Regions from separate parts of the Streptomyces sp. NBC_00414 genome, predicted to be linked through region 1. Evidence: riboswitches for the same ligand, from Rfam matches in the RefSeq annotation. Region 1 holds a riboswitch; each other region holds the start of a gene.

Region 1 (7,584 bases):
GCCCCCCTGATGACGCTCACCTGGACCGACCACGTCACCGGCCGTCAGGGCCATCTGGTCGTGGACCGTCTGGTGCGCGGCGTCTCCAGCGGCGGGCTGCGGATGCGGGCGGGGTGCACGCTGGACGAGGTCGCGGGGCTGGCCCGGGGAATGACCATGAAGGAGGCGCTGCACTACAACCCGGAGGGCCGTTACGTCCCGCTGGGCGGCGCCAAGGGCGGCATCGACTGCGACCCCCGGGACCCGGAGGCGTACGGCCTGCTCGTGCGCTATCTACGGGCCATGCGCCCGTACATCGAGAGCCACTGGACCACCGGGGAGGACCTCGGTCTGACCCAGGACCTCGTCGACCGGGCCGCGGCGGAGGCGGGCCTCGTGTCGTCGATCCAGGCGGTGTATCCGCTGCTCGACGACGAGGCGTCGGCGCGTCGGCGGCTGGCGGACGCGTTCGCGGTCGAGGTGGACGGCATCGGTCTGGACGAGCTGGTCGGCGGCTGCGGGGTGGCCGAGTCGGTGCTGGCGACGCTCGACCGGGCCGGGGCGGCGTACGGCGGGACCCGGGTCGCCGTACAGGGTCTTGGCACCATGGGCGGGGCCACGGCGCGGTTCCTCACGCGCGCGGGGCTGAGCGTCGTGGCGGTCGCCGACGTGAAGGGCACGATCGCGAATCCCGAGGGGCTGGACGTCGACGCGCTGCTCGCCGCGCGCGACACGTACGGCACGGTCGACCGCTCGGTGCTGCGCCCCGGCGACCGCGAACTGCCCGGTGACGCCTGGCTGTCCGCCGGGGCCGACGTGCTGGTGCCGGCCGCGGTCTCGTACGCCATCGACACCTTCAACCAGGAGCGGATCACCGCCCGCTGGATCGTGGAGGCGGCCAACATGCCCGTCGTGCCGGAGGCGGAGGAACTGCTCGCCGCGCGCGGGGTCACCGTCCTGCCGGACGTCGTGGTCAACTCCGGGACCAACGCCTGGTGGTGGTGGACGCTGTTCGGTGACATCGGGGCCGACCCGGACGAGGCGTTCGCGTACACGCGGCGCTCGATGCGCGCCCTGATGGACCGGACGCTCGCCCGGGCGGAGGCCGACGGGTCGACGCCGCGGGCGGCCGCGCACGCCATCGTCGCGGAACGGCTGCCGGCGATCGCGGAGCGGTTCGGCTGGTACCGGTGACGGTCCTGGCGCGGCCGGACCTGCGACGGGCCCGGCAAGGCCGCGCCGTTCGGGGTGCCCGCACGGCCGCGCCGGCGGAGGTGTCCGCACGACCGGACCGGTGACGGTTCCGGCAGGGCCGCGCCGGTGGCGGCCCGCACGGCCGGTATCCGACCCTCCGACCGCGTCGTCCCCGGCCAGGCAATAGGGTTGCCCGGTGGCGAGAGTGCGGTTGAGTGTGACGGAGCGGCGCCAGGAATTACTGCTGGCCGCCATCCATCAGATCGAGGAACGCGGTGTGTCCGCGGTACGGATCGCCGATGTGGCGAACGCGCTCGGGGTGAGCAACGCCCTGGTGCTCTATCACTTCTCCACGAAGGAGAAACTGGTCGCCGCCGCGTTCACGTACGCGGCCGGGGACGACCTCGCCCATCTGCGCAAGCTGCTCGGCCGCCGGACGACGGCGCTGCGCCGGCTGCGGGCCGCCGTGAGGTGGTACGCGCCGACCGGGCAGGCCAAGGGCTGGCGGCTGTGGATCGAGGGCTGGGCGGTGGCGCTGCGCGAGCCCGCCCTGCGGGACGTCACCCGTGACCTGGACCGGCAGTGGAAGGCCGCGCTCACCGAGGTCATCGCCGAGGGCGTGGCCGCGGGCGAGTTCCGGTGCCCCGACCCGACGGCCACGGCGCTGCGCCTCACCGCCCTGCTGGACGGGCTTGCCGTGCAGATGACGGCGTACCCGGGCGCGGTGTCGCGCGCCCGCACCCAGCGGTGGGTGGACGAGGCCTTGGCCCGGGAACTGGGGCTCGACCGCGTCGAGCCCCGGACGTCGGTCGAGCCCCAGAATCCAGACGCCTGAGGCAACCATCCCCCCGGCGTCCAGCCCCGCTTCCCTTCGGACCCTCAGCCTCTCGGCCCGTCAGCCGCTCGGACCCTCGACCGTTCAGGCCACGGCGTCGATCCACGTCTTGAGGTCGTCCAGGGACAGGCTCCCCTTCGCCTCCACGCGGTCGCCCGAGGACTCCCCGCGCAGCCGCCGGCCGATCCACGGCACCAGGTACTCGCGCGCCCAGTGGATGTTGTCGCGCCGCATCTCCAGCGTGCCGCGCGGCGGCAGCGGGGGCCACGGCTGGTCCGGGTCCGCGGGCACCTCAAGACCGAGGACCTGCCCGGCGCGCAGGGCGACCCGGGTGTGCCCCTCGGGCGACAGGTGGAGCCGGTCGCCGTCCCAGGCCCGCCGGTCCTGGATGGTCTTGAGGGACCACAGGTCGAGCACCGGACAGTTGTACCGGTCGGCGATGGCCCGCAGATGCAGGTTGTACGTGGCGATCTTGCCGCGCATGTGCCTGAGCACGGGTACGTCACGGGTGTCGAAGCCGGTGGTCACGAGGACCGTGCCGACGGCCGAGGTGAGGTCGGCGACGGCACGCTCGTAGCGTTCCGCGACCTCGTCGGGGTCGGTGCCCGGCCGGATGATGTCGTTGCCGCCCGCACAGAAGGAGACCAGGTCGGGCGCGAGCTCCCTGGCCCGCGTCAACTGGCGCTCGACGATCTGGTCGAGCAGTTTCCCGCGCACCGCGAGGTTGGTGTACTCGAAGTCGCCCTCGGGCCGCCGGTCCGCGAGAAGTACCGCGAACCGGTCGGCCCAGCCTACGTATGCCCCGTCCGGGCCAGGGTCGCCGACGCCCTCGGTGAAGCTGTCCCCCACCGCCACGTACGACCCGATCAGTGATCTGTTGTCGTCTTTCGAATCGTCTGCCACGTCGACCCATGATTCACCTTGAGGTGTGAGCTACGCGACCGTAGGAAGGGGTTGACGCGCGGTGAGATAAGCCACGCGTCAAGTGTTGGTCAATCCCGGAATAAGGGGCGCGTTCAGTGACGTCGCCGCAGCTCCCGGACCTGGAAGTCCTGAATCGCGAAGTGGCTCCAGGTGGTCCGGAAGGCGAAGTGCCCCCGTGTGTACGGCTCCGGGTCGGTGTAGTCGAAGACCAGCCGCCCGTTGTTCCACCACCGGACGGTCGAGCCGTTCGAGACGATCCGGACCCGGTTGGGGCGGTTGGCCGTGAGCAGGGGTTCGGTGTAGTCGAAGATCAGCGGCCGTACGCCCGCCTCGCCGACATAGCGGCGCAGCCTGGTCGTGGTGTTGGTGTTCGCGCCGTATCCGACGTAGTACGTCCTGAGGTGGTCGTACTCGGCGAGCGCGCCGCCGCGGGGCGTGGCGAAGAGGTCGTCGGGTGAGCGGGCGTCGGTGGCGTTCCAGAAGTTGTTGAGGTCGGAGACGCGGTCGTTGGCGCCGCCCGCGGAGATCGGTGTGGCGGTGTACTCGATGACGTACGGCCCGCGGAGCGCGCGCTTGAACCAGACCGTCGCGCCGCTGGGCACGTCGATGTCCAGGACACCCCGGGAGGCGGTGACGCTGCCGCCGTCCTGCAGCTCGGTCACCCACCGGCCGAGGCCGTGCCGGAAGTCGTCGCGGGCGACGACGCGGCCCCCGCCGTGGCGGGCCGTCGCGCCCGCCTGCTGTCCGGGGACGAGCGCGGCGAGGCCGGCACCCGCGGCCAGGGCTCCGAACGCCCTGCGTGTGGTCGTCATGATGCGGTTCCTTCGAAGGTCGTGGCGCTGGGAGACGCGGAACGGGCGGTCGTGATCGACGGCTTCGGCACCCGCCTGGTCTCGAAGCCGAGGTGGTGGTCCGTGTACGTGGGCGCCGGACTCCCGGGACCGGCCAAGGTCGCAGAAAGCGCTTGTGGGGATCACTGTGCCGCCCTCCCGCACCCCTGTCGACGCTTCCCCGGGCCACGCCACGAGACCGCAATACGCCGAACACGTTCCGCCCGACGGCGGGTTGCGCGGGGCGGGTAACGCAGGGTGGGGCACCCGGACATGCCGAAGGCCGGACCCCGGGGATCACAGGGTCCGGCCTTCGGAGACGAGCCGGGCGTACGGCCCGCGGAATGCGGGCGCGGCGCCGGACGGCACAGTTGGATCAGATGGAGACGCCCTTGGCGCGCAGGTACGCCAGCGGGTCCACGTCCGAGCCGTAGTCCGGGGTGGTGCGGATCTCGAAGTGCAGGTGCGGGCCGGTGACGTTGCCCGTCGCGCCGGAGAGACCGACCTGCTGTCCGCCGGTCACGCTCTGGCCGGCCGAGACGGAGAGGGAGGACAGGTGGGCGTACTGGGCGTAGTGGCCGTCGGCGAGCCGGATGACGACCTGGTTGCCGTACGCGCCGCCCCATCCGGCGGAGACGACGGTGCCCGCGCCGACGGACTTGAGCGCGGTGCCGGTGGGCACGGCGAAGTCGACACCGGTGTGGTAGCCGCTCGACCACATGCTGCCCGACATCTTGTACGGGGTGCCGATGGTGGCGCTCCCGACCGGCAGTGAGAAGCCGGTCGCGGTGGCCGCCGCCTTGGACGCCGTGGTCGTCTTCTTGGCGGACGACTTCGCGGCGGAGGACCTGTCCGCCTTGGAGGCACCGGAGTCGGAGCTCGGGGCCGCGGCGGCCTTGCCGCCGATCGTGAGTTTCAGGCCCGGGTGGATGAGCGCCGGGTCGCCGCCGATGGACTTGCGGTTGTCCGAGTACAGCTTCTTCCAGCCGCCGCTGACGTCCTGCGTGTCGGCGATCTTCGAGAGGGAGTCGCCCGAACGCACGGCGTAGGTCTTGGTCGTGACCTTCTTCGCCTCGGCCTTCTTCTCGGCGACCGGGGCGGACGCCGCGCTCTTGCTCGCGACGTTCGAGGCGCTCGACACGGAATCGGCGGCGGACTGCGGAGTCGCGGCGTGCGCTCCGGCCGCGCCGAGCAGCGGGATGGCGAGGGCCGCGCCCCCGGTTCCGGCGACGGCCATGGAGCGCGAGAAACGCTGGGACTTGGGACGGCGGTGCTTACCCTTCGCGGGCATGACGAATTCCTCTCCGGCGCCTGCGAGGTGAGCTGTCGGGTGCGAGCTGGAGATGCCCGGCCGTGCTTTCGCACGACTTAACCCCAAGCCGTTCCGGAGACCGGAACAGGCGTCTTACCTGTGGGTCCCCCGCTCCTGCCACGTACGGGTGAGTGCGGATTCCGGGCGGCGGCAGGATTGGGCGTCCGTCCGGATTTGAGGTGAACGTAAGCGACATGAAGACGCGGGAACAAGCTTGGGGGTTTCCTGTGTGCCCCGTTTTCTTGATCCTCGATCGAAATACCGGTCACCCTGCGTGAATAAGCGCTGCCCCCCGGGTGTTAAACCCCTGAAAACAAAGCGGAATTGCGTGAGCATGGCGACAGCGGACCGTCACGAATATGACGCTGCTCACGGACCACTGCCCCAGGAGCCTTTATTCCAGAGCGAGTTCCAATAAAGGCTCCATTACGGACACAACAGTCACATGCGACGCAGTCGGATAACTGCCGCATCGAGGTCACCGCGCAGCCCCGTCCGCATCCCGTGATGCAGCAGCACCGCACCTCGGTGCACTTCGCCCGTTTCGAGGCATTCGTACGACGCCGACGGGTCGAGGCCCCGCAGCCGCACCGGCGGAACCGGCTCTCCGTAGTGCTGGGCCTGGAGCCAGGCGAGGACGACGACCTCGCCGTCGCGGACGTACTGGACGGCGCTCAGCCCGCCCTCCGGCGCCCGCAGCCGATGGAGCTCACCGCCCTGCACGACGGGCCTGATCTCCTTGTAGAGCTCCACCCAGGTCCGCGCCTCGGCCAGCTCCTCCTCGCTCCAGCGGGTGAGGTCGCCGCCGACGCCGAGCACCCCGGCCATCGCGCTCACGAACCGGAAGCGCAGCGAGCTGACGCGTCCGTTGAGCTGCGTGTTCGGGCTGTCGGTGACCCAGGCGGCCATGGCCCGCGCGGGATGCACCTGGCTGAAGCCGTGCTGGATGGCGAGCCGGTCGAGCGGGTCCGTGTTGTCCGAGGTCCACACCTGGTCCGTACGGGCCATGATCCCGAGGTCGATCCGGCCGCCGCCGCCCGAGCAGGACTCGAAGGCGACGGCCGGGTGGGCCGCCCGCAACCGGTCCAACAGCTTGTACAGGGCGTGCACATGGTCCACCCACAGCCGCTGCGGGTACGCCTCGCCGGGCCAGCCCGCGTCGGTGAAGCAGCGGTTGAAGTCCCACTTCACGTAGTCGATCGGCGCGCTGGAGAGGAGCGCGTCGAGCTGCTCCCACAGGTATTCCTGGACGTCCTCGCGGGCGAGGTTCAGCACGAGCTGATTGCGCAGTTCCGTCCGCTTGCGCCCCGGCTGGAACTGCACCCAGTCCGGGTGCGCGCGGTACAGCTCGCTGTCCGGGTTGACCATCTCGGGCTCGACCCAGATGCCGAACTGCATGCCGAGCCCGTGCACGTAGTCGCTCAGCGGCTTCAGGCCGCCCGGGAAGCGGTCCCGGTTGACCGTCCAGTCGCCGAGTCCCGCCCGGTCGCTGGTGCGCGCCCCGAACCAGCCGTCGTCGACCACGAACAGCTCGACGCCCGCCTCGGCGGCGCGGCGGGCGAGCGCCCGCTGCTGCTCCTCGGAGATGTCGAACTCCGTGGCCTCCCAGGAGTTGTAGAGCACGGGCCGGTCCTGGTCCGCGTCCGGGATCACGTACGCGCGCTGGTACGCGTGCCAGGCGCGGCTCGCCCCGCCGAAGCCGCCGTCGCTCCACAGTCCCGCGAAGACGGGAGTGACGAAGGTCTCCCCCGGTTCCAGGCGCAGCAGACCGGAGTCGTCGTACCCGGCCCCGCCGGTGATCTGCACGCGGGCGTCCGGCAGTTGGGCCACCGCGATCCGCCAGGTCCCCGACCAGGCGAGCGCGCATCCGTAGACCTCGCCCAGCTCCTCGGTCGCCGTGCCGTCCGCGTCCAGGGCCACCCACGGCAGGTGCTGATGCCCGGTGTGCCCGCGCCGACTGCCGATGATCTTCTCGCCGTAGGTCAGCTCGGAGCGCACGAGCCGGGACTCGGCCGCCCACCGCCCGTGCAGCTGGGACAGCCGCCAGCCGTCGCGCCGCGGCAGCGTCCAGGTCGCGGAGTCGGCGCGCAGCACCTCCAGAGCGGGTCCGTCGTTGGCGAGGGTCACCCACCGCTCGACGACGTCGGTACCGGCGCGCATCCGGTAGTGCAGCGTGATGCCGAGCCCGGAGTCGGAGAACCGCAGCCGCAGCTCGTCACCGTCGGCCTCGTACGTCTCGAAGCGCCATTCGGTGCCGCGCCGGTCCGGCGTGCGCACGGACAGCGCGGGCCGTACGAAGCGGGGGCCGCCCTCGACCGGGTACTCCTCGTGGCCGTCGAGGGTGGCCTCGAACGCCCAGTACTCGGGGCCGGGGCCCGCGGCGAGCGCCTCGGCGTCGGCGAGCGCGATCCTCGCGCCCCAGTGCAGATGAAGCAGCTCGTCCTCGTCACCGAGCCGCAGGCCGTAGCTGCTCGTGGCCCCCGAAAGAAGCCACGTACGGCCGTCTGCGC
Region 2 (7,584 bases), 2.4 Mb from region 1:
GAGAAGGGGGAGGCGGACCTCATCCACGAGTTCGCCTTTCCGCTCCCCATCCATGCCATCTGCGATCTCCTCGGCGTCCCGCGCGAGGACCAGGACGACTTCCGCGACTGGGCCGGGATGATGATCCGGCACGGGGGAGGGCCGAGGGGCGGTGTCGCCCGGTCGGTCAAGAAGATGCGCGGCTACCTCGCCGAGCTGATCCACCGCAAGCGCCAGGAGCTCACCGACGAGCCCGCCCCCGGCGAGGACCTCATCTCCGGTCTCATCCGCGCCTCCGACCACGGCGAGCACCTCACCGAGAACGAGGCCGCCGCGATGGCCTTCATCCTCCTGTTCGCCGGTTTCGAGACCACCGTGAACCTCATCGGGAACGGCACCTACGCCCTGCTCACCCACCCCGGGCAGCGGCAGCGGCTGCAGGACTCCCTCGCGGCAGGTCACACGGACCTCCTCGAAACCGGCGTGGAGGAACTGCTCCGCTACGACGGGCCGGTGGAACTGGCCACCTGGCGGTTCGCCACCGAACCGCTCCGCATCGGCGGGCAGGACATCGCGGCCGGTGACCCCGTGCTCGTCGTGCTCGCGGCGGCCGACCGGGACCCCGACCGGTTCGAGAACCCGGACACCCTCGACCTCTCCCGCCGTGACAACCAACACCTCGGTTACGGCCACGGCATCCACTACTGCCTCGGCGCGCCCCTCGCCCGGCTGGAGGGCCGGACCGCGCTGACCACGCTGCTGACCCGCCTGCCCGACCTGCAACTCGCGGGAGATTCCGCCGATTTGAGGTGGCGAGGAGGGCTCATCATGCGTGGATTGCGCACGCTTCCGGTGGAGTTCACCCCGGTCGCGAAGTCTTGACGGAAGTCTGGCGGCTGTAGCACCGAAGCCACCGGAAGGTGAGCCTCCGTCAACTCTGTGATCTTCACGTTATCTACGCTGCATCGACTTGTGACAAGAGTTCGAGTGCCGCTACGTTCACCCTTCAATGCGGCAGGCCCGCCCGTCGCAGCAGCCACGAGCGCAGTTTTCCGCTGTGTCCCGTGCGTATTCCTTGCTGTCACGTGAAAGGCAATCGCATGCTCTCCGGGAACGGCCGTCATCGTCGCCCCCGCCAGGCCCCGGCGCTCCTCGTCGCCGCCGGCGTGGCCGGATCGGCCATCGCGATCCCCCTGCTCGGTGCGAGCGGCGCGAGTGCCGCCAGCGGAACGACCTGGGACGCGGTCGCCGAGTGCGAGAGCGGTGGCTCATGGAGCGCCGACACCGGCAACGGGCTCTACGGCGGACTCCAGATGACCCAGGAGACCTGGGAGGAGCACGGCGGCCTCGACTACGCGCCGAGCGCCGACCAGGCCAGCCGCTCGCAGCAGATAGCCGTCGCCGAGAAGATACTCGCGGACCAGGGGACGGGTGCCTGGACGACCTGCGGTCTCGTCGCCGGCCTGACGCAGGACTCCGACTCCGCGGACGTCGACACGGGCCTCGCCGAGGACGCCGGCTCGTCGGCCGACTCGGATGCGACAAAGGGGAGCAACGACTCCAAGTCCGACTCGTCCACCGACGGTGACTCCGACGCCGCGGACGACTCCGGCTCGGACGCACAGGGATCGGACAGCCCGTCCACCGACGCCACGGCGAAGGCGGACGACCCGGACAAGTCCTCCCAGAACGACGAGGCTTCGACCGACGCCGAGGCCGACAGCTCCGGCCGTCACCGCGGCGTCAGCGCCGAAGAGGTCGACACCGCGCCCCGCGCGGACGACTACGCCGGCCGGCACGCCTCGCGCAGCGACAGCACCTCGCGCGTCCTCGCCGACGAAGGCTCGTACGCGGTCCGCTCCGGGGACAGTCTGTCGAGCATCGCCGACTCCCTTGGCATCGACGGCGGGTGGAGCGAGCTCTACGCCGCGAACAAGGACAGCATCGGCGCCGACCCGGACTTCATCATCCCCGGTCAGCGCATCGCCGTCGACGGCTGAGCGCTCGCGAGCAAGTAGTGATCAAGCCGCCGAATCGGGCGAAAACCAGCGGTAGTTCGCGTTGAATGTCCGATTTGGCGAATTGAGACATGGATCTCAAGACCCCTGATCGTCTTTGAAATTCGGCACGGCCCGTGTCTACGGTCGTGACCGCTCGCCATTGGTGAGCCCCGACGGTCGCACGCCGAATCCTGCCAACGGCCGTACGGGAACAGTCGACGCGTAAAGCGCCGTAGGCAGGAGCGGGGGACCCAAGGTAAGTGCCGGAACCGGTCGTCGAGACCGGGAACGGCTTGGGGTTAAGCCGCGTGACAGCAGTGTCACGCGGCCGGGCAACTCACTCGGCCCGAACCCGACAGCTCACCTCGCAGGCGTCGGTGAGGGGATCACTTCATGCTGCTTTCGAACAAGGGCAAGCACCGTCGCCCGTCCAAGGCCACCCGTATCGCCACGCTGGCCGGTGTCACCACCGCCGCCGTCGCCGTCCCGCTGATGGGCGCCACGGGAGCCTCCGCCGCCACCGCCTCCGAGTGGGACACCGTCGCCCAGTGCGAGTCCGGCGGCAACTGGTCGATCAACACCGGCAACGGCTACTACGGCGGCCTGCAGTTCTCGTCCTCCACCTGGGCCGCGTACGGGGGCAGCTCGTACGCCTCCACCGCCGACCAGGCCTCCAAGTCCCAGCAGATAGCCGTCGCCGAGAAGGTTCTCGCGAGCCAGGGCAAGGGTGCCTGGCCGAGCTGTGGCGTAGGCCTGTCCGGTGCCTCGACCGGTGGCGGTTCGGCTCCCGCGGACTCGAACTCGAACGGTTCCGGCCAGAGCACCACGCAGCCGCAGCCGCAGAACTCGCAGTCCTCCGAGGAGCGCGCCTCGCGTTCCCAGGACCGTCCGGCCGCGAAGAAGACCGTCGAGACCCCGACCGGCAAGAAGGTCGAGAAGGGTGACGGCGAGTACAAGGTCGTCAAGGGCGACACCCTCAGCGAGATCGCCGCGAAGGAGAAGGTCAAGGGCGGCTGGGCGAAGCTCTACAAGCTGAACGACGACATCGTCGACGACGCCGACTTCATCTTCCCGGGCCAGCAGCTGCACCTCAGCTGACCCCCGAGCAGCCGCGCCGCGGCTGACCCCCGGCGGTCGCACCCCCCCACTTCGGTAGTGCGGACGGCACCTTCCGGCCGAGGCCCTGGCCGCTCAGCCTCGGCCGGAGTTCCGGTCCGCGACCGGATCGCGACTGAACCACAGCGCTCTCACATCCGTGTCCTCCATAGTGGAGGTCCCGTGAGGGCCACCCCCGTCCCCCACGGGCCCCCGCTCCGGTGCGTGTTCCCCCGTACGCACCGGGGCGGGGTTTTTTCTTGCCGCTTTACCGCCTCGCTTTGTTCCGTTCGGAAACAATTTCCTCTCGGTTCCGTCCAGGGGGCGGTCGAGGGCTGGCCGATCCCCGGCAGCCGGTTAGGCTCATCCCGCGGGGCCACCACGGCCTGCGCGCAACCGGGCCTCCGGCCCGGCACAGCTTGTGTCACATCCCAGAAGGAGATGCTCGTGCCGTCCATCGACGTCGTCGTAGCCCGGGAAATCCTGGACTCCCGAGGCAACCCCACGGTCGAGGTCGAGGTCGGCCTCGACGACGGCAGCACGGGTCGTGCCGCCGTTCCGTCCGGTGCCTCCACCGGTGCCTTCGAAGCAGTCGAACTGCGTGACGGAGACCCCAACCGCTACCTCGGCAAGGGTGTCGAGAAGGCCGTCCTCGCCGTCATCGAGCAGATCGGCCCGGAGCTCGTCGGCTACGACGCCACCGAGCAGCGCCTCATCGACCAGGCGATGATCGACCTGGACGCCACCGACAACAAGGGCTCGCTCGGCGCCAACGCCATCCTCGGCGTCTCCCTCGCCGTCGCCCACGCCGCCTCCGAGGCCAGCGACCTGCCGCTCTTCCGCTACCTGGGCGGACCGAACGCGCACCTGCTGCCCGTCCCGATGATGAACATCCTCAACGGTGGGTCGCACGCCGACTCCAACGTCGACATCCAGGAGTTCATGATCGCCCCGATCGGCGCGGAGTCCTTCTCCGAGGCCGTGCGCTGGGGCGCCGAGGTCTACCACACCCTCAAGAAGGTCCTGAAGAGCCGCGGCCTGTCCACCGGCCTCGGCGACGAGGGCGGCTTCGCCCCGAACCTCGGCTCCAACCGCGAGGCCCTCGACCTGATCGTCGAAGCCATCAAGGAAGCCGGCTACACCCCCGGCGCGCAGGTCGCCCTCGCGCTGGACGTCGCCGCGTCCGAGTTCTACAAGGACGGCAAGTACGAGTTCGAGGGCAAGTCCCGCTCGGCCGCCGAGATGACCGAGTACTACGAGGAGCTCGTCGCCGCGTACCCGCTGGTCTCCATCGAGGACCCGCTGTACGAGGACGACTGGGCCGGCTGGAACGTCATCACCGAGAAGCTGGGCGACAAGGTCCAGATCGTCGGCGACGACCTCTTCGTCACCAACCCCGAGCGCCTCGCCCGCGGCATCGAGGAGGGCTCCGCCAACGCCCTGCTCGTCAAGGTCAACCAGATCGGCTCGCTGACCGAGACCCTGGACGCCGTCGAGATGGCCCAGCGCAACGGCTTCAAGTGCATGATGTCCCACCGCTCCGGCGAGACCGAGGACGTCACCATCGCCGACCTCGCGGTCGCGGTGAACTGCGGCCAGATCAAGACCGGCGCCCCGGCCCGCTCGGACCGCGTCGCCAAGTACAACCAGCTGCTGCGCATCGAGGAGATCCTCGACGACGCCGCGGTGTACGCGGGCCGCTCGGCGTTCCCGCGCTTCAAGGGCTGACCCCGCAGGGGCTGACACCCTTGTAGGAAGCGTCGTACGTACGTCCCCGTACCCGGTCCCGTACCGTGTGCGGGGACGTACGCACGTATCGGGGAGGCGGGACAGATGGCTGTGAAGGACCGTGACCGGTTCTCCACCGCGACCAGGCTGCGGGCGCTCGGCGAGCAGACCGCCGCCCGTGTCTACCGCTCCCAGACCAAACGCCAGGCGCGCCGCTCGCGGCTGACCGGCCGGGCGGCGCTCCTCGCCCTCGTCCTGTGCTCGCTCGTCGTGGCCCTCGCCTATCCCATAAGGCAGTACGTCTCCCAGCGTGCCGAGGTCGCCGATCTGCAGCGCGAGCGCGAGCAGGCCCGCGAGCGGGTCGAGGAACTGCGCGACCTGAAGACGCGGTGGCAGGACGACGCGTACGCCGAGCAGCGCATCCGGGAGCGGCTGCACTACGTGATGCCGGGCGAGACCGGCTACATCGTGATCGACCCCGACGTGGCGAAGAAGACGCGTACGGATCAGACGGCGGCCGACCGGTCCTGGTACGCCAACGTCTGGGACGGCGTCGACAAGGCCGACGCCTCCGACCAGTGAACCGACCTCCGTCGACCGACCAGAAAGACACAGACCCAAGGCATGGAAACGCCCCCGCCGTCCACTCCGCGCACCGAGCCCACCGACGCGGACGTCGAGGCCTTCAAGCAGCAGCTCGGGCGGCCGCCGCGCGGGCTGCGCGCGATCGCGCACCGCTGTCCGTGCGGGCAGCCTGACGTCGTCGAGACGGCTCCCCGTCTGCCCGACGGGACGCCGTTCCCGACGACGTACTACCTGACGTGCCCGCGCGCGGCCTCCGCCATCGGCACGCTGGAGGCGAACGGCGTCATGAAGGAGATGACGGAGCGTCTCGCCACGGACCCCGAGCTGGCCAAGGCCTACCGGGCCGCGCACGAGGACTACATCGCCCGCCGTGACTCCATCGAGGTGCTCGAAGGATTTCCGAGCGCGGGCGGGATGCCGGACCGGGTGAAGTGCCTGCACGTGCTGGTCGGGCACTCCCTGGCCGCGGGCCCGGGCGTGAACCCGCTCGGCGACGAGGCGATCGCGATGCTGCCGGAGTGGTGGCGCAAGGGGGCGTGTGTCGTGCCGACGGCTGGGTGAACCGGGTGGCTCGGGGCGCGTTGTCGGCTGCGGGCCCGGTGGGGGCGGGCCCAAAAGATTGCGCAGTTCCCCGCGCCCCCAGGTACCTGGGGGCGCGGGGAACTGCGCAAAAGGGGGCGAGGGGGCGCAGCCCCCATGCGGTGACGATGGGGGTCCCCCGGTCGAGCGAAGCCGAGACTGGGGGAGGGTAGGGGCGGCGGGGGCGAAGAACCCTGCGGGGACCGGCCGCCGAACGATCGCAACAGGAGACCACTGTCATGACTCGTGTCGCCGCCGTCGACTGCGGTACCAACTCGATCCGGCTGCTCGTCGCGGACGCGGACCCGCGGACCGGCGAACTCGTCGACCTGGACCGCCGCATGACGATCGTGCGGCTCGGCCAGGGAGTCGACCGCACGGGCCGGCTCGCCCCCGAGGCCCTGGAACGGACCTTCGCGGCCTGCCGCGAGTACGCCGCGGTCATCAAGGAACTCGGCGCCGAGCGCCTGCGCTTCGTGGCCACCTCCGCCTCCCGCGACGCCGAGAACCGCGACGACTTCGTCCGCGGAGTCCTCGACATCCTGGGCGTGGAGCCCGAGGTCATCTCCGGCGACCAGGAGGCCGAGTTCTCGTTCACGGGCGCCACGAAGGAGCTGACGGGCCGTGACGACCTCGCCAAGCCCTACCTCGTGGTGGACATCGGCGGCGGCTCCACCGAGTTCGTCGTGGGCGACGACCACGTGCGGGGCGCCCGCTCGGTGGACATCGGCTGCGTACGGATGACGGAACGGCACCTCGTGCGGGACGGCGTGGTCACCGACCCGCCCACCGAGGAGCAGGTCCGGGCGATCCGCGCCGACATCGAGGCGGCCCTCGACCTCGCCGAGGAGTCCGTGCCCCTGCGGGAGGCCCGCACGCTCGTCGGGCTCGCCGGATCCGTCACCACCGTCTCGGCGATCGCCCTGGAGCTGCCGGAGTACGACTCCGAGGCCATCCACCACTCCCGGGTCTCCCTGGAGCAGGTCCGCGCAATCACCGAGCGGCTGCTCGCGGCCACGCACGCCGAGCGCGCGGCGATCCCCTCGATGCACCCGGGGCGCGTCGACGTCATCGGCGCAGGCGCCCTCGTACTCCTCGCGATCATGGAGCGGACCGGCGCTCGGGAGGTCGTCGTGAGCGAGCACGACATCCTCGACGGCATCGCGTGGTCCGTGGCCTGATCCGGCCCCGGTCCGACCCACGTCCGGCGCCCGGTTCGGACCCCTCTTCGCTACCCGTTGGTAGCCTCGGCTGAGCAGTTCCAATGACGTATGAGCGCACTTGAGGGGCCTGGAGAGGGCTCGGAAACGACCTCTCCGACACCCCGGCGGAAAACTTCGTGAAGTTCTTCACAAGAGAATCGGCCCTGCTGGGGGAGGTTTTCCTCCTTCCGGGTCCTCAAGGGCTCCCGGAGGAGTCCGGTCCATGATCAACGGGCTGTTTCGGGGATGCTGCGATCGTATGAAGAGGGGTACTGGTCCAAGGGGCCCGAAAGGCCGGAGTGGCAGCTCAGGCGGCATTGACAACGGCCCGCGACGCACGCTGGTTCCCCTGCCGGACCATGACCTGGGTCACGTGGGCCGCGCAGTGTAACAGAGGGTGTGAAGGAGCTTGTGAA
Region 3 (7,584 bases), 2.3 Mb from region 1:
GAGGCCCTTGGCGGTGTGCAGGGTCATGAGGGTGATGACTCCGGAGCCGTCCTCGTCCTCGTCGGGGATCTGGTCGGAGTCGGCGACCAGGGCCACCCGCTCCAGGAACGCGGCGAGCCCGGTCGGCGTACCGCCCTCGGCCTCTCCTTCTCCCTCGGCCTCTCCCTCATTCGCACCGGCATCCGCACCCGCGACGACGCCCGCGCCACCGGCCGCCTCCTGCTCGAACTCCAGCGCCACGGAGGCGAGTTCCTGGAGGTTCTCGATGCGGGTCTCGTCCTGCGGGTCGGTGGAGGCCTGCAACTCGGCGAGATAGCCGGTGCGTTCGAGGATCGCCTCCACGACGGTCGCCGGTCCGGCGCCGGACTCGACGATCGTACGGAGGTCCTCCATCAGCGTGTTGAACCGCTTGACGGCGTTGGTCGAGCGGGCCGCCATGCCGTACGCCTCGTCGACGCGGCGCAGCGCCTGCGGGAAGCTGATCTTCTCGCGCTGGGAGAGCGCGTCGATCATCGCCTCGGCGCGGTCGCCGATACCGCGCTTGGGCACGTTCAGGATGCGGCGCAGCGGTACGGAGTCCTCGGGGTTCGCGAGCACCCGCAGGTACGCGAGGACGTCCCGGACCTCCTTGCGCTCGTAGAAGCGGACGCCGCCGACGACCTTGTAGGGCAGGCCGACCCGGATGAAGATCTCTTCGAAGACACGGGACTGGGCGTTCGTGCGGTAGAAGACGGCGACGTCGCCGGCCTTCGCGTCGCCCGCGTCGGTGAGACGGTCTATCTCCTCGGCGACGAACTGCGCCTCGTCGTGCTCGGTGTCGGCGACATAGCCCGTGATGCGCGCGCCCGCGCCCGCGTTCGTCCACAGGTTCTTCGGGCGGCGCGATTCGTTGCGCTCGATGACCGCGTTGGCGGCGGTCAGGATCGTCTGCGTGGAGCGGTAGTTCTGCTCCAGCAGGATCGTCGTCGCGTTCGGGTAGTCCTCCTCGAACTGGAGGATGTTGCGGATGGTCGCGCCGCGGAAGGCGTAGATCGACTGGTCGGCGTCACCGACGACGCACAGCTCGGCCGGCGGGAGGTCGCCCTCCGACGGCGGCACGTCCTCGGGGTGCGCCACGGGGTCCGTGGCGCTGCCGACGAGCTCCCTGACGAGGGAGTACTGCGCGTGGTTCGTGTCCTGGTACTCGTCCACAAGGACGTGGCGGAAGCGGCGGCGGTAGTGCTCGGCGACGTCCGGGAAGGCACGCAGGAGGTTGACCGTCGTCATGATCAGGTCGTCGAAGTCGAGCGCGTTCGCCTCGCGCAGCCGCGACTGGTACATCGCGTAGGCCTGGGCGGCGGTCTTCTCGAAGCCGTCGGAGGCCTGGGCGGCGAAGTCCTCCTCGTCGATCAGCTCGTTCTTCAGGTTCGAGATCTTGGCGCTGAAGGACTTCGGCGGGAAGCGCTTGGGGTCGAGGTCCAGGTCACGGCAGACCAGGGCCATGAGGCGCTTGCTGTCGGCGGCGTCGTAGATCGAGAAGGACGACGTGAAGCCGAGCTTCTTGCTCTCTCGGCGCAGGATCCGCACGCAGGCGCTGTGGAAGGTCATCACCCACATCGCGTTCGCCCGCGGGCCCACGAGCTGCTCGACGCGCTCCTTCATCTCGCCCGCGGCCTTGTTCGTGAAGGTGATCGCGAGGATCTCGCCGGGGTGCACCTTGCGCTCGCCCAGCAGGTGCGCGATGCGGTGGGTGAGCACCCGGGTCTTGCCGGAGCCGGCGCCGGCCACGATGAGCAGGGGTGAGCCGTGGTGGACCACCGCCGCGCGCTGGTTCTCGTTCAGCCCGTCCAGGAGCGCGGCCGGGTCCACGAGCGGCCGGGGGGCGCCGTCGCGGTAGAACCCGTCCCTGCTCGGAGGCACGTCGAAGCGCCCGCCGAACAGGTCGTCCGGAGCGTGGTCCGGCTCCTCGTCGTCGGGCGGCGGCGGGGGCTCGTCCTCATGGGCCGGAGGGGGCTGGAGGTCCGCCAGGAAGCTGTCATCAAAGAGGCTGCTCATCGCTCTCCGAGTCTAGGCGCCCCCACTGACACCCCGCCGCCACCCCGGAAACTCGGCGGAATCCGTCCCGGACGACCAGCGGGCAGACCTTCACCCACAATGACGGCCCCGCCACTTTCCGCGACTGCCCGACCGTCCGCCCACCCGACCGTCCGGCCACCCGGCCGACAGGGAACTTCGCCTCGTACATGAGCACCCGGCGGGTGACGTACGTATAACCCGGACGAGACAGGCCGGACACCCCGTCGACAGCCCGTACGCATTGCCCGGATCACCCGGATCACGAGAATCACCCGGATCACCTGGACGCTCGCCCCGCCCCGACAGGTCTGGCCGATTGGCGACCAACCCCTCCAACCACGCGGAGGCGCGTGGAGTTCGCCACTCCACGACACGGCCGCCCCACCCCTGCACCACTCGGGACAACTCGCTGCAGATCGCAATCAATTGACCTCGGCGAGCAGGATTCGAGGCCCAGGTCACGAAAATGTATCGGGCATATCGCACATCAAACTTCACAGGTGCCACACGAATTGGCTAACTTTCGAGTAGCCCGCTCGACCCGCACCGGCGAACAACGCCGGGCCGAGCGGACTCCGCCGAATCCGGCCTGCCCTCGTGGCCTCCGGAACCGGGGACCCAACCGATCCTGGGGTGAATCGGTCCTGCTTCCTCACGGGACGAAGGACCGTAGGGCAAACCTTCCGAAGCACTCGCCCGAACCCGACAGCTAACTCGGTAGGCGGATGACGGAAGGAGACGCCTTCGTGGCGCCACACCGCAAGTCGCGGCCCCCCACCATGGGCGTACGGACGCCGGCCCTCGCCACCGCGGCTCTGACCTCGGTGGCCCTGCTCTCCCAGACGGCGGACGCCTCGCCTGCCGCGGAGCCCAGGCCGAGCACGGAGGAAGTCCAGAAGAAGGTCGACGACCTCTACCAGCAGGCGGGTACGGCCACCGAGAAGTACAACGCGGCCAAGGAGAAGACCGCCAAGCAGCGCAAGCGCGTCGTCACGCTCCTCGACGACGTGGCGCAGCGCGCGGAGAAGCTCAACAGCGCGCGCGAGGCACTCGGGACGTTCGCCACCGCGCAGTACCGCACGGGAGCCTCGGCCCCCGACTCGGCCTCCCTCCTCCTCGCGGACAACCCGCAGGACTACTTCGACCAGACCCAGCTGATGAACCGGCTGACCGCCCGCCAGAAGCAGGCCGTCGACGACTACGTCGCACAGCGGGCCGGCGCGTCGGAGAAGCGGCAGGAGGCGTCCGAGGGCCTGGAGGCGCTCACCACGACGCAGAGCACGCTGAAGACATCCAAGGCGGACGTCCAGCGGAAGCTCGCCGAGGCGCGCGAACTCCTTTCGAAGCTGACCGCCGAGGAGAAGGCCCGCCTCGCCGAGACCGAGCGGAAGAAGCAGGCCGAGGCCCGGCGCAAGGCGGACGAGCTGGCGCGGCAGCAGGCGGCCGACGCGGAGCGCCGCCGCAAGGAGACGGCGGCGCAGGGCACGGGAACCGCCACGGGTACGGGGACGGGTACGGGGACGGGAAGCACGCCGGGCTCCGACTCCACCTCCGGCACCAAGGCGGCCAAAGCGCTCGCCTTCGCCCGCGCCCAGATCGGCAAGCCGTACGTCTGGGGCGCGAGCGGCCCCGGTTCGTACGACTGCTCCGGTCTGACCCAGGCCGCCTGGAAGGCCGCCGGGGTGACCCTTCCGCGCACCACGTGGGACCAGGTCGAGACCGGCACGACGGTCTCCGTGGACAGTGCCCAGCCCGGCGACCTCGTCTTCTTCTACGACGACATCAGCCACGTCGGCATCTACGTCGGCGACGGCATGATGATCCACGCCCCGAAGCCGGGCGCGTACGTCCGCGAGGAGTCGATCTACTACATGCCGATCCACAGCGTGGTGCGGCCGGGCTAGGCGCCCACCCGCATCCGGACGGGGTACGGCACGTGTGTGCCGTACCCCGTCCGCGTTCCGGGGCGGCCCCCGGGCCGGGCCCATAGCACCGTCGCGCGCGCCGCTCCCCCACAACGCGCCCATCGGTCACCCCACCACGCCAAGTCGGTGGCAGCGGGCCCGGATCACGGTCGTACCCGGTCAGCTCATGGCCGAGTGGCACCACTTCCGTACATGCCGTTACCACCGGCGCGTCGCGAGGTTTAGCGTCCTTCCCCAGGTGACCGGCTCCCCACCACAACCGCCCGGGCCAGGGCGGCAGTCGGCACCACCGCCCGAAGTCCGGCGGCGGTCCGCTCCCCCTGTGCGGGCCGCCGCCGGACGTGCAACCAGCCCCTGGAACCGCCGCCGGGGCGCACCAGCGCCCCGGCGGCCGTACGGAAGGAACGTGGAACGCACGTGGCAGCGCACCGCAAGCCCAGACAGCGCTCACTCGGCGGCGGTACGGCCCGCACCGCCTTCACCATCGCCCTCGCGGGCGCGGCGAGTGCGACCGGGTTCGACGGGACGGGGGTGGCCGCACCCGATCTGACGCCGGCCCAGGTGAAGGCGAAGGTCGACAAGCTCTACCAGGAGGCGGAGGTCGCCACCGAGAAGTACAACGGTGCGAAGGAGAGGTCCACGAAGGCCACCGACCGGCTCGGCACGCTGCAGGACGAGGCGGCGCGCAAGACGGCACGGCTCAACTCCGAGCGGGACGCGCTCGGTTCGCTGGCGACGGCGCAGTACCGGGGCGGGGGCATCGATCCCTCGCTGGCGCTGATGCTCTCCTCGGACCCCGATCAGTACCTGGACGGCGCCGCGTTCGCCGAGCGGGCCGGCGACCGGCAGGCCTCTTCGGTCTCCCGTGTACGCACACAGCTGCGCGACATCGATCAGTTGCGCGGCGCCGCGCACATCGAACTCACCTCGCTGAAGGCGCGGCAGGCGGATCTGAAGCGGCACAAGAAGACGGTCACCGGCAAGCTCGGCGAGGCGCGCCGGCTGCTGTCACGGCTGTCGGACGAGGAACGGGCCCGCATCGGCGCGGACGACCCGGACACCGCACGCGCCTCGCGCTCCGGTACGGCCCCCCGCGGCCTCGGTGCGGGCTCATCCACGACCGCCCCCGACTCCCGGGCGGCAGCGGCGGTCTCGTACGCCTACGGGAAGCTCGGCAGCCCGTACGTGTGGGGTGCCACAGGGCCCGACGCCTTCGACTGCTCGGGGCTGATGCAGGCCGCGTACCGCTCCGCGGGCATCTCGCTGCCCCGCACGACGTACGCGCAGATCAACGCGGGCCAACGCGTCTCCCGGTCCCAGCTCCAGCCCGGTGACCTGGTGTTCTTCTACTCGGGCATCAGCCACGTGGGGATGTACGTGGGCAACGGGCAGATGGTGCACGCCCCCAACCCGTCGGCGCCGGTACGGGTGGCCCCGATCGACGAGATGCCGTTCGCCGGGGCCACGCGGGTGGCGTGAGACCCCGACAGCGCGTACGCCACCGTCGGGCGCCGTCGACCGCCCGGCCCGGCTCCAGCACACGACGGGCGGGGACGCCCCGGCCCACGGCGCCCTAGACCAGCCTTCGCGCCGTCGCCCACCGTGTCAGCTCATGGCGGTTGGAGAGCTGGAGCTTCCTCAGGACCGCCGAGACATGGGACTCGACCGTCTTGACGGAGATGAAGAGCTGCTTGGCGATCTCCTTGTACGCGTACCCGCGGGCGATGAGGCGCAGGACCTCCCGCTCGCGCTGGGTGAGGCGGTCGAGGTCCTCGTCGACGGGCGGGGCGTCCGTGGAGGCGAAGGCGTCGAGGACGAAGCCGGCCAGGCGGGGCGAGAAGACGGCGTCGCCGTCCTGGACACGGAAGACGGAGTCGACGAGATCCGTGCCGGTGATCGTCTTCGTCACATAGCCTCGGGCACCGCCGCGGATCACACCGATGACGTCCTCCGCCGCGTCCGACACGGACAGCGCGAGGAACCGGACCGGCTGCTCGGGGTCGGCCATCAACGGCGAGCAGCGGCGCAGGACTTCGACCCCGCCGCCGCCGGGGAGGTGGACGTCGAGGAGGACGACCTCGGGGCGGGTCGCCGTGATGACCGTGACCGCCTGGTCGACGTCCGCGGCCTCGCCGACCACCTCGACGCCGGTCCGCTCGGTCTGCCCGATCTCCGCCTGGACTCCGGTACGGAACATGCGGTGGTCGTCGACGAGCACCACGCGCACCCGCCGCCCGGGCGCGGAACCGGCCGGGTCCCCGGCCGAGTTCGTGTCCGGCGCACCGGCGCCCGCACCGGCCGCGCCGCCGTTCGGCCCGACCGATCCGGCCGGGCCGGCCGCTCCGGTCGGTTCGTTCGCGTCGCTCATGTCTCCGCCCTCTCCATCTCCAGCTCGACCTCTGTGCCGCCGTCCGGCACCGCGCGCAGCCTGGCGGTACCGCCGTTGCGCTCCATGCGGCCGATGATCGATTCTCTGACGCCCATGCGGTCGGCGGGTATCGAGTCCAGATCGAATCCGGGACCGCGGTCCCGGACCGACACGAAGACGGTCCTTCCCTCGACCTCGGCGAAGACCTGTACCGCGCCGCCCTCGCCACCGTACTTGGCCGCGTTCACCATGGCTTCCCTCGCGGCCTGCATCTGGGCCCCGGTCCTGTCGTCGAGAGGGCAGTCGCCGACGACCACGACCTCGATGGGAACCCCGTGCTTGTCCTCGACCTCCGCCGCGCTGCGCTTGACGGCCTCGGCGAGGGTGTCGGGCTCCTCCGCCTCGTCCTTGCCGGTGCCCTCCGGTTTGTAGAGCCAGTTGCGCAGGTCACGCTCCTGGGCGCGGGCGAGGCGTCGGACCTCGCTCGCGTTCTCCGCGTTGCGCTGTATCAGCGTGAGGGTGTGCAGCACCGAGTCGTGGACGTGCGCGGCGACCTCGGCCCGCTCCTGGGCGCGGATGCGCATCAGGCGCTCCTCGGAGAGGTCCTGCGTCATGCGCACGAGATACGGACCGGCCAGCAGCGCTATCCCGACGAGGACGGCGAGCGCGGCCTGCAGGACCGAACCGAGGTGGGCGGCGGAGCCCTGCAGGACGAATATCCCGGAGACTCCCGCGGCGACGAGCAGGACACCGGCCGCGGAGCGGAGCAGGGTGATCGTGCGCTTGCGGCGGCCGACCTCCATCCAGCGGGCCCGTCGCGCGTTGTCCGCCTGGCGCCAGACCAGGGCCACGCCCGCGCCGACGAGGACGGTGGGCCAGAGGTAGGCCTTGGCGCCGCCGCTCAGATCCACGTTCCCCACGAAGATCAGGGCCACCACGACCATCGCGAGCAGCGCGACGATCTGGCCCTTGTCGGGCTTGCGGGCCACGAGCCTGCGGCGGCCGTCGGGGGCGGTCTCGGTGGCGAGGGCGGGGGGCCTCTCGGCGTCCACGCCGCCGACTCCGAGAGGGACGAAGAACCAGAACGCCGCGTACAGCAGGGCGCCCAGGCCGTCCGACATGAACAGGCCCGCGAAGATCAGCCGCAGCCAGATCACGGGCAGGCCGAGATGCCCGGCGAGCCCCCGCGCCACGCCCCCGAGCCAGCGTCCGTCGCTGCTGCGGTAGAGCTTGCGC
Region 4 (7,584 bases), 6.7 Mb from region 1:
GCCCGCCGAACATCACATGGCTCATCCGGCCGAGCTGGTCGCGGGCCGCCTCGTTGAGCGCCGGGTGGTTGTAGCCGTGGATCGCCGACCACCAGGACGACATGCCGTCGATCAGCTCGTCGCCGCCGCCGGCCAGTCGCAGCCGCACCCCGCTCGCCGACTCCACGACGAGCGGTTCCTGCCGGCCGGGCATCGGCCCGTACGGATGCCAGACGTGCCGCCGGTCCAGTTCGAGCAGCTCACGCACGGCCCTGTCGGGCGGGGACAGATCAGGCATTGGGCGCGAGATCCGTTCCGGCGCCCCGACGGCGTACCGAGACCAGGTCCGTACGCGCCGCGGAGACCGGTTCCTTCGAGACCGGTTCCTTCGGGGCCTGGGCCTGCTCCTGGCCCGCCGAGCCGCAGCCGCCGCCCCCGTGCGAGCCGCACCCCGCGTCACTGGCCGCGTCCGCGTGCGAGCCGCATCCCGGTCCCGCGTGCGCGGCGACGCGGTGCTCCGGGAGCGTCACCTCGCCCGTGCCCTCCACCTCGAACCCGGCGTCCGTGATCATGTCCAGGTCGGCCTTGCCCGCCTGGCCCTCGCTGGTGAGGTAGTCGCCGAGGAAGATCGAGTTGGCGAGGTGCAGGGCGAGGGGCTGCATCGTACGGAGATGGACCTCGCGGCCGCCCGCGATGCGCACCTCGACGTCCGGGCAGACGAACCGGACCATCGCGAGGATGCGCAGACACCGCTGCGGGGTGAGGTTCCACTCCTTGGCGAGCGGGGTGCCCTCGAACGGGATCAGGAAGTTCACCGGGACCGAGTCGGGGTCGAGCGCCCGCAGCGCGTAGACGACGTCGACCAGGTCCTCGTCGCTCTCGCCCATGCCCGCGATCAGACCGGAACAGGCGGACAGACCCGCCGCGTGCGCCTTCTGGACCGTGTCCACCCGGTCGGCGTACGTGTGGGTGGTCGTGATGTCCCCGTACGTCCCCTCGGACGTGTTGAGGTTGTGGTTGTAGGCGTCGGCCCCCGCCTCGCGCAGCCGCTCGGCCTGGCCGTCCGAGAGGAGCCCGAGGCAGGCGCACACCTCGACGCCCTCGTTCTGGTCCTTGATCGCCTTGATGGTGTCCGAGACCCGGTCGACGTCACGGTCCGTCGGGCCGCGCCCGCTCGCCACCAGGCACACCCGCTTGGCGCCGCCCGCGAGCCCGGCCGCCGCGGCCTCGGAGGCCTGGTCGGGCTTCAGCCAGGTGTACTTGAGGATCTCGGCCTTCGAGCCGAGCCGCTGCGAGCAGTACGAGCAGTCCTCGGGGCACAGGCCCGACTTCAGGTTGACGAGGTAGTTGAGTTTCACCCGTCGGCCGAACCACTGGCGGCGTACCTTGCCGGCCGCGGCCACCACATCGAGGAGTTCGTCGTCGGAGGTGGCCAGCACGGCCAGTGCCTCTTCGCGGGTCGGCAGCTCGCGCCGAAGCCCCTTGTCCAGCAGCGTGTTCAGCAGGTCCATGAGGTCCGATCCTGGCCTATCCGACCGCGCCGGGCCAAGGAGGGACCGGACAACAGAGACGGTTCGACGTGTGGGTATTGCCACATCATGGGCGGCTGGTGGTCCGGCTAGGGTCTGTGCGTTGCCTACAAAAGGCATCTGTGCGTTGCCTGCACAAGGCAGTGGGGACGGCCGGGCGGAAAGTCGTGTGTCGGGGCCCCATGGGACACCCTCACCCACACCCCGCATCATGGCCCGGAGGACACATGGCCCGATCGCCGTTCGAGTGGATCGACGAGCAGGCGCGGGCACGCCGCCGGGCCGGACTCGTCCGTACCCTGCGGCCGCGCCCCGCCGACTCCGCGCTCCTCGACCTCGCCGGGAACGATTATCTGGGCCTGGCCCGGCACCCCGAGGTCACGGAGGGCGCCGCGCGCGCCGCCCGTGCCTGGGGCGGCGGCGCCACCGGCTCCCGGCTCGTCAGCGGCACCACGGAACTGCACGCCGAGCTCGAAGCCGAGCTGGCCGAGTTCTGCGGCTTCGAGTCCGCGCTCGTCTTCTCCTCGGGGTACGCGGCCAACCTCGCCGCCGTCACCGCGCTGGCGCCGCACGGCTCGCTCATCGTCTCCGACGCGGGCAACCACGCCTCGCTGATCGACGGCTGCCGTCTCGCGCGGGGCACCACTCAGGTCGTCGCCCACGCCGACCCCGACGCCGTCCGCAAGGCGCTGGACACGCGCACCGGGCCCGCGCTCGTCGTCTCCGACACGGTCTTCTCGGTGGACGGCGACGCGGCACCCCTGTCCGCGCTGGCCGCCGCCTGCCGGGAATCCGGCGAACCCGGTGACTCCGGCAGACCCGGCGCTGCGCTGCTCCTGGACGACGCCCACGGTCTGGGCGTCCTCGGCGACGGCGGGCAGGGCGCCGCGTGGGCGGCCGGACTCGCGGGCGCGCCCGACGTCGTCACCACCGTCACCCTCTCGAAGTCGCTCGGCAGCCAGGGCGGTGCCGTCCTCGGACCGGCCCACGTCATCGACCATCTGGTGAACGCGGCCCGCACCTTCATCTTCGACACGGGTCTGGCCCCCGCGTCGGTGGGCGCGGCCCTCGCGGCCCTGCGTCTGCTGCGCAGGGAGCCGCAACGGGCCACGCGCGCGCGTGCGGTGGCCACAGCGCTGTACGAGCGGCTGACGGCCGCGGGTCTCGAAGCCGTACGGCCCGACGCCGCGGTGGTCTCCGTGCGGGCCTCTTCCCCGGAGCGGGCGCTGCGCTGGGCCGCGGACTGCCGGGAGGCGGGTCTGGCCGTCGGCTGCTTCCGTCCCCCGTCGGTACCGGACGGGATCTCACGGCTGCGGCTCACGGCCCGCGCGGATCTCACGGACGGGCAGCTCGGCCGGGCCGTCGGCGTGATCATCGAAGCGAGCCGATAAAGCCTTCCCAGGCCGCGGCGGCGAAGACAAGAGCGGGCCCCGAGGCGTTCTTGGAGTCGCGTACCGCGAGCAGTCCGGCCCACGGGCCGGAGTCCGGCCGGGCCGTCTCGACGCAGTTGTTCATTCCCGTGCTGCGGCTGCTGCGCTGCCACCGCACGCCGTGCAGAAGGGTGCTGGAAGGTACGTACCGAGGCGTGGCGGGCATGGTGCCTCCTTATGCGCCGTCAGCTACACCGGCGATGAAATCCAACGTGTCCGCGGGCGAAAGGGCCTGGCCCTGAAGGGAGTTGAAGGCCTCTTCGTACGACTGGAGGTCTTCTCTCTGTTCGAGATAGAGGCTACTCGTCAAGTGGTCGAGAACAACCACGTCCAGATCAGATCTGTTCGTAAACGAAAAAATAACAAAGGGCCCGGTGACGCCGACGTGAGCCCCAACTCCGAAGGGAAGCACCTGAATCCGCACGTGAGGGAGTTGCGCGGCCTCCCGCAGCCGGTCCAACTGCCGTGCCATGACCTCCGGCCCGCCGACGGTCCGCCGCAGCACCGCCTCGTCCAGAACGGCACTAAGTCGGAGCGGTTTGTTCGAACGCAGCACCTCCTGGCGCGCGAGGCGCACTTCCACCAGCGCGTCCACTTTTCCGTCGTGCGCCCCGTCCACCGCGGCCCGCGTCACCTCGCGGGCGTACTCCGGCGTCTGCAGAAGGCCCGGCACCACGGAGTTCTCCAGCGTCCGCATGGACCCCGCCTGCGCCTCAAGACTGATGAAATCGCTGTACGTCGACGGCAGCAGGCCGCGGTAGGCGTGCCACCAGTGGTGCCGGCCGTCGTTGTCCGAGCCCGCCAGCACGACGAGCAACTCGTGCAGCTCAGGGTCCCGGACGTCGTACGCGTCCAGGAGCAGCCGTACGTCCGTGGGCTTGACCCCGCTGCGGCCGGTCTCGATCCGGCTGACCTTCGACTGGTGCCAGCCCACGAGGCGGGCCGCCTCGCCGCTCGTGAGGCCCGCGAGGGCACGCAGGGCACGAAGTTCGGCGCCGAGTTTACGTCGGCGCACCGCGGGGCCGTACTGCATGGCCGTCTCCTTCCGACCGTCGCGCGGACGCTATGGCGTCCGGCGTCACGCCGACGGTAGAGGACAAACCGGTTGCCCGCCCAAATACGGTCGACCGTTGCAGAGTTCACCGCTTCGAGCGACAGATATATGCATATCTTGGTGGATCGGCACCACGAACGCCGAGGTAGTGGCACTCTGGCGCAAGCACCAGTCCGGTACCGACTCGAAGTCATCCGCTTCGGTCGGACTCCGGTCCCGTGGGAAAGGGACGACGTCGCATGGCAGATCACCAGGAAGCATCCGTCACTCTGCCGAGCGATCCCGCCTCGGTCTCCGCCGCCCGGACGTATGTCACCGACGTCCTGGCCGAATGGGGACTGCCGTCCGACTCGGAGGCGGCCGACACGGTGCGGCTCATCGTCTCAGAACTCGCGACGAACGCCGTACAGCACACGTTCGGGCTGTCACCCACCTTCACGGTGGACATCGTGCTCGACCGCGACGAGCAACTGCGCATCGGAGTGACCGACAGCCACCCGCGCTTTCCGAAGCGGCTGCCCGCCGCAGTCCAGCAGGACAACGGCCGCGGCATGGTGATCATCCGCTGGCTGACCGCGGAGTCCGGCGGCAAGCTCACGGTCCGGCCCACCAGAGAGGGCGGGAAGACCGTGTCGATCATGCTGCCCTGGACGGTACCGGTGGAGCCGGTTCCGGCCGACTGAGCTCCGCGCGGGCTACTCGTCCCGCGCGCTCTTGTCGGAGGTCTTGTCGGCGGCCCGTTTCACCAGGTAGGGCAGGACCTCCCACAGCCCGACGCACAGGAGCAGGGTGGTCGCCCCGGCCACGATCCCCTCGGTCCGGTCCACCGCCACGTCCACGACGAGCAGCACGGAACCGGCGAGAGCCAGCCCGAGCACGGCCAGGCCGAGCTGTGCGAGCCGGGACGAGGCATTCACCACCTGGGGCTTGGCGCCCTGCTGGAACAGCCGGCGGTGCAGTGCCGCAGGGGCCGTGAAGAGCGCGGCCGCCAGGACCGAGAGCAGCAGGGTGACGACGTACGTGGTCCGCTGCACGGTGTCGAGGGACGGGAACCGCGGGGTGAAGGCGAGGGTCAGCAGGAAGGCGAAGAGGATCTGGACGCCGGTCTGGGTGACCCGCAGCTCCTGGAGGAGCTCGTTGAAGTTCCGGTCGGCGCGTTCGAGCCGGGTCTCGTCGCGCTCCTCGTGGTGGTGCGGTTCGGCCATGGTCGAACGAGTAACCATTCGGCCGCCGAATTCACGCATCACACGCCCGGGGACCGCACGGGACGGCCGCGGCGCTCGCCGCGGCCGTCCCGCGGGCAGATCACCTGACCCGGCCGTACCAGACGCTCTTCGTCCAGATCTTCTGGAGCTTCACCACGTCCCCGGTCTTCGGGGAGTGCCAGATCCGTCCCTTCCCGGCGTAGATGCCCACGTGGTAGACGTTCCGGCCCGAGTGGAAGAAGACCAGGTCCCCCTGCTTGCGCTTAGAGGAGGAGACGTGGTTCGTCTTGTTGTACTGGGCCGCGGCCGTGCGGGGCAGGTTCTTGCCCGCCTTCTTGAACGAGTAGAGCGTGAGGCCGGAGCAGTCGAAGCGCTTGGGCCCCGCGGCCCCGTACTTGTACGGGGCACCCTTCTTGGAGGCCGCCACTTTGAGTGCCTTCGTCGCGGGAGTGGCCGCTTCCGCGTCGGACGCGAAGCCAGGGGCCACTATGCCGCCGCCTACGGCGGCGATGGTGAGGACCGATGCGGTACCGGCCCTGCTGAACAGCGACGGGACACGATTGAGCGCAGTCATGCGCAACCCTTCGTCAGCCGCCTGTGAAGGATGACCTGTCGGATTCGGGCTGGCGAAGTTGCCCGGCCGCTGCTGCGGCTTCACCCCAAGGGCCACTCGGATCTCTCCGGCGGCCCGTCGTGCCTGGGTCCTCCACTCCTGCCGATGCACTTCTGTCGACCGGTCATCCGGGCAGCGGCAGGACTCGGCGTCCGCCCGGACCGCCCCGCCGCTTCTGGCGGGGGCTTGTCGTCGGAGGGATCTTGACGCACTGATGTCCCAAAAGCCGAGCGGAATCGGCGATTTGTGGGCTTACTCACCACTCACCCGTTCGGGTGGACAGCCCTTTCTACGGCTGGGCGTCGAGAGCCGCAAGGACCCCCGCACCAGCACCGGAATGGTTGATTCCGCCCCGGAGGTACGCGCGTTGCGCAACTCCCAGGGGCTTGTGAAGGCAGCCCCGAATACGCCGATCGGGGGTACGCCTTCTGGTCCGTTTCAACCCTGGCGCGGACGTCTCGTCAAGTGCCTGCGTGACGCCCGGCCGAGGGGGGTACGTCAGGTGTCGGAGCCGGGCGGCAGAGCGACCCGGCCCGCCCGGCGCTCACCGTCAAGGACGCGCAGAGCCCGCGCGAGGGTTCCCGCGTGCACCTCGTGCTCGCCCCGCTGGTGCATCAGGGCCAGGGCGTCGCGCAGCGCGGTGGCCCGGCCTACCAGCGCCTGGGCCGCGCGCAGCCCCCCGTAGGTGTCGCCGGAGTGCGCCGGGTTGATCCGGCCGAGCAGGTCGACCACCTCCAGATAGCGGTCGATCAGCTCGGCCTCGGCCCGCGTCAGGGCCGGCAGCGGGGGCAACTCGGGTGGGAACATCGGCGGTTCACCTCGCGCCGGATGCGCCGAGGGCGGACTTGCGGCCGGGGACGATCCGGTCCACCAGCCCGTACTCCAGCGCCTCCCGGGCGTCGAAAATCTTGTCCCGCTCGATGTCCGCGCCGATCCGCTCCCGACTCTGTCCCGTGTGCCGGGCGAGCATCTCCTCCATCCGCGCGCGGGTGCGCAGCAGTTCGTCGGCCTGGATGGTCAGGTCGGACGCCTGTCCCCGGACCGGCTCGGACAGGAACGGCTGGTGGATCAGCACGCGGGCCCCCGGCAGCGCGTACCGCTTGCCCGGTGTGCCCGCCGCCAGCAGCACCGCCGCGGCCGACGCGGCCTGCCCCAGGCAGACGGTCTCCACCTCACAACCGACGAACCGGATCGTGTCGTAGACGGCCGCCATCGCGCTGAAGGAACCGCCGGGGGAGTTGATGTAGAGGGAGATGTCCCGGTCGGGTGCCTGGTACTCAAGGTGCATGAACTGCGCCATCACGTCGTTCGCGGACGTGTCGTCGATCGGCGTCCCGAGAAACACGATCCGCTCTTCGAGGAGCTTGGAGTACGGGTCCATGGTCCGCGTGCCCGAACTGGTGCGCTCGGTGAACTCGGGTAGGACGTGGCGGGCTGACGGTCGGTCGGACGGTCGGGTCATGGCGCGTGCCTCCTCCGGCAGAGGTTCTGTAAAAAATGTACAAGACGTACAAGACGTCATGTGGAGAGCATGCCCCAGGAGTTCGCCGGAAACAGCAGGTCGGAGGAGTTGTGTGCGTTCGCCAGGGGTGAAACGGTCCGCGGTGCCTCGTCGGAGTCGGGCCGTCAGGCGGCGCGGGCCGCGCGACGGCAAGAGTCACTGAGAGTCGGCGCACCGGCTCTCAGTGACGTGGTGTTCAGGGTGTTGCCGTCACACCCCGGGACGCACCGGGTGTCCTTGCGGAGGGACGACGCGGGGCCACCCGGTGCGGTG

Evidence for each region. A riboswitch is a leader RNA that binds a small molecule or an ion and turns the genes downstream of it on or off. The one in region 1 is predicted to bind cyclic di-AMP.
Region 2: another riboswitch for cyclic di-AMP. It lies ahead of OHS59_RS18625 (transglycosylase family protein); the one in region 1 lies ahead of OHS59_RS08420 (M23 family metallopeptidase).
Region 3: another riboswitch for cyclic di-AMP. It lies ahead of OHS59_RS18150 (C40 family peptidase); the one in region 1 lies ahead of OHS59_RS08420 (M23 family metallopeptidase).
Region 4: another riboswitch for cyclic di-AMP. It lies ahead of OHS59_RS37635 (C40 family peptidase); the one in region 1 lies ahead of OHS59_RS08420 (M23 family metallopeptidase).

The regions. Positions count from the first base shown of each region.
Region 1 covers NZ_CP107935.1:1,930,524-1,938,107, forward strand. The annotation lists gene OHS59_RS08400 (glutamate dehydrogenase) at 10-1,173, shown strand; gene OHS59_RS08405 (TetR/AcrR family transcriptional regulator) at 1,370-2,008, shown strand; gene OHS59_RS08410 (SGNH/GDSL hydrolase family protein) at 2,093-2,878, opposite strand; gene OHS59_RS08415 (DUF6250 domain-containing protein) at 3,025-3,744, opposite strand; gene OHS59_RS08420 (M23 family metallopeptidase) at 4,139-5,053, opposite strand; cyclic di-AMP (ydaO/yuaA leader) riboswitch at 5,056-5,231, opposite strand; gene OHS59_RS08425 (alpha-galactosidase) at 5,516-7,584, opposite strand, start outside.
Region 2 covers NZ_CP107935.1:4,341,847-4,349,430, reverse strand. The annotation lists gene OHS59_RS18635 (cytochrome P450 family protein) at 1-861, shown strand, start outside; gene OHS59_RS18630 (transglycosylase family protein) at 1,080-1,979, shown strand; cyclic di-AMP (ydaO/yuaA leader) riboswitch at 2,198-2,368, shown strand; gene OHS59_RS18625 (transglycosylase family protein) at 2,373-3,077, shown strand; gene eno (phosphopyruvate hydratase) at 3,522-4,802, shown strand; gene OHS59_RS18615 (FtsB family cell division protein) at 4,908-5,384, shown strand; gene OHS59_RS18610 (DUF501 domain-containing protein) at 5,427-5,948, shown strand; gene OHS59_RS18605 (Ppx/GppA phosphatase family protein) at 6,206-7,147, shown strand.
Region 3 covers NZ_CP107935.1:4,230,122-4,237,705, forward strand. The annotation lists gene pcrA (DNA helicase PcrA) at 1-2,034, opposite strand, end outside; cyclic di-AMP (ydaO/yuaA leader) riboswitch at 2,622-2,794, shown strand; gene OHS59_RS18150 (C40 family peptidase) at 2,802-3,959, shown strand; gene OHS59_RS18155 (C40 family peptidase) at 4,398-5,459, shown strand; gene OHS59_RS18160 (response regulator transcription factor) at 5,554-6,348, opposite strand; gene OHS59_RS18165 (PspC domain-containing protein) at 6,345-7,584, opposite strand, start outside.
Region 4 covers NZ_CP107935.1:8,636,184-8,643,767, forward strand. The annotation lists gene OHS59_RS37600 (adenosylmethionine--8-amino-7-oxononanoate transaminase) at 1-277, opposite strand, end outside; gene bioB (biotin synthase BioB) at 270-1,490, opposite strand; gene OHS59_RS37610 (8-amino-7-oxononanoate synthase) at 1,736-2,899, shown strand; gene OHS59_RS37615 (DUF397 domain-containing protein) at 2,880-3,104, opposite strand; gene OHS59_RS37620 (helix-turn-helix domain-containing protein) at 3,114-3,971, opposite strand; gene OHS59_RS37625 (ATP-binding protein) at 4,232-4,675, shown strand; gene OHS59_RS37630 (DUF6328 family protein) at 4,688-5,197, opposite strand; gene OHS59_RS37635 (C40 family peptidase) at 5,298-5,771, opposite strand; cyclic di-AMP (ydaO/yuaA leader) riboswitch at 5,775-5,930, opposite strand; gene OHS59_RS37640 (hypothetical protein) at 6,309-6,617, opposite strand; gene OHS59_RS37645 (ATP-dependent Clp protease proteolytic subunit) at 6,625-7,272, opposite strand.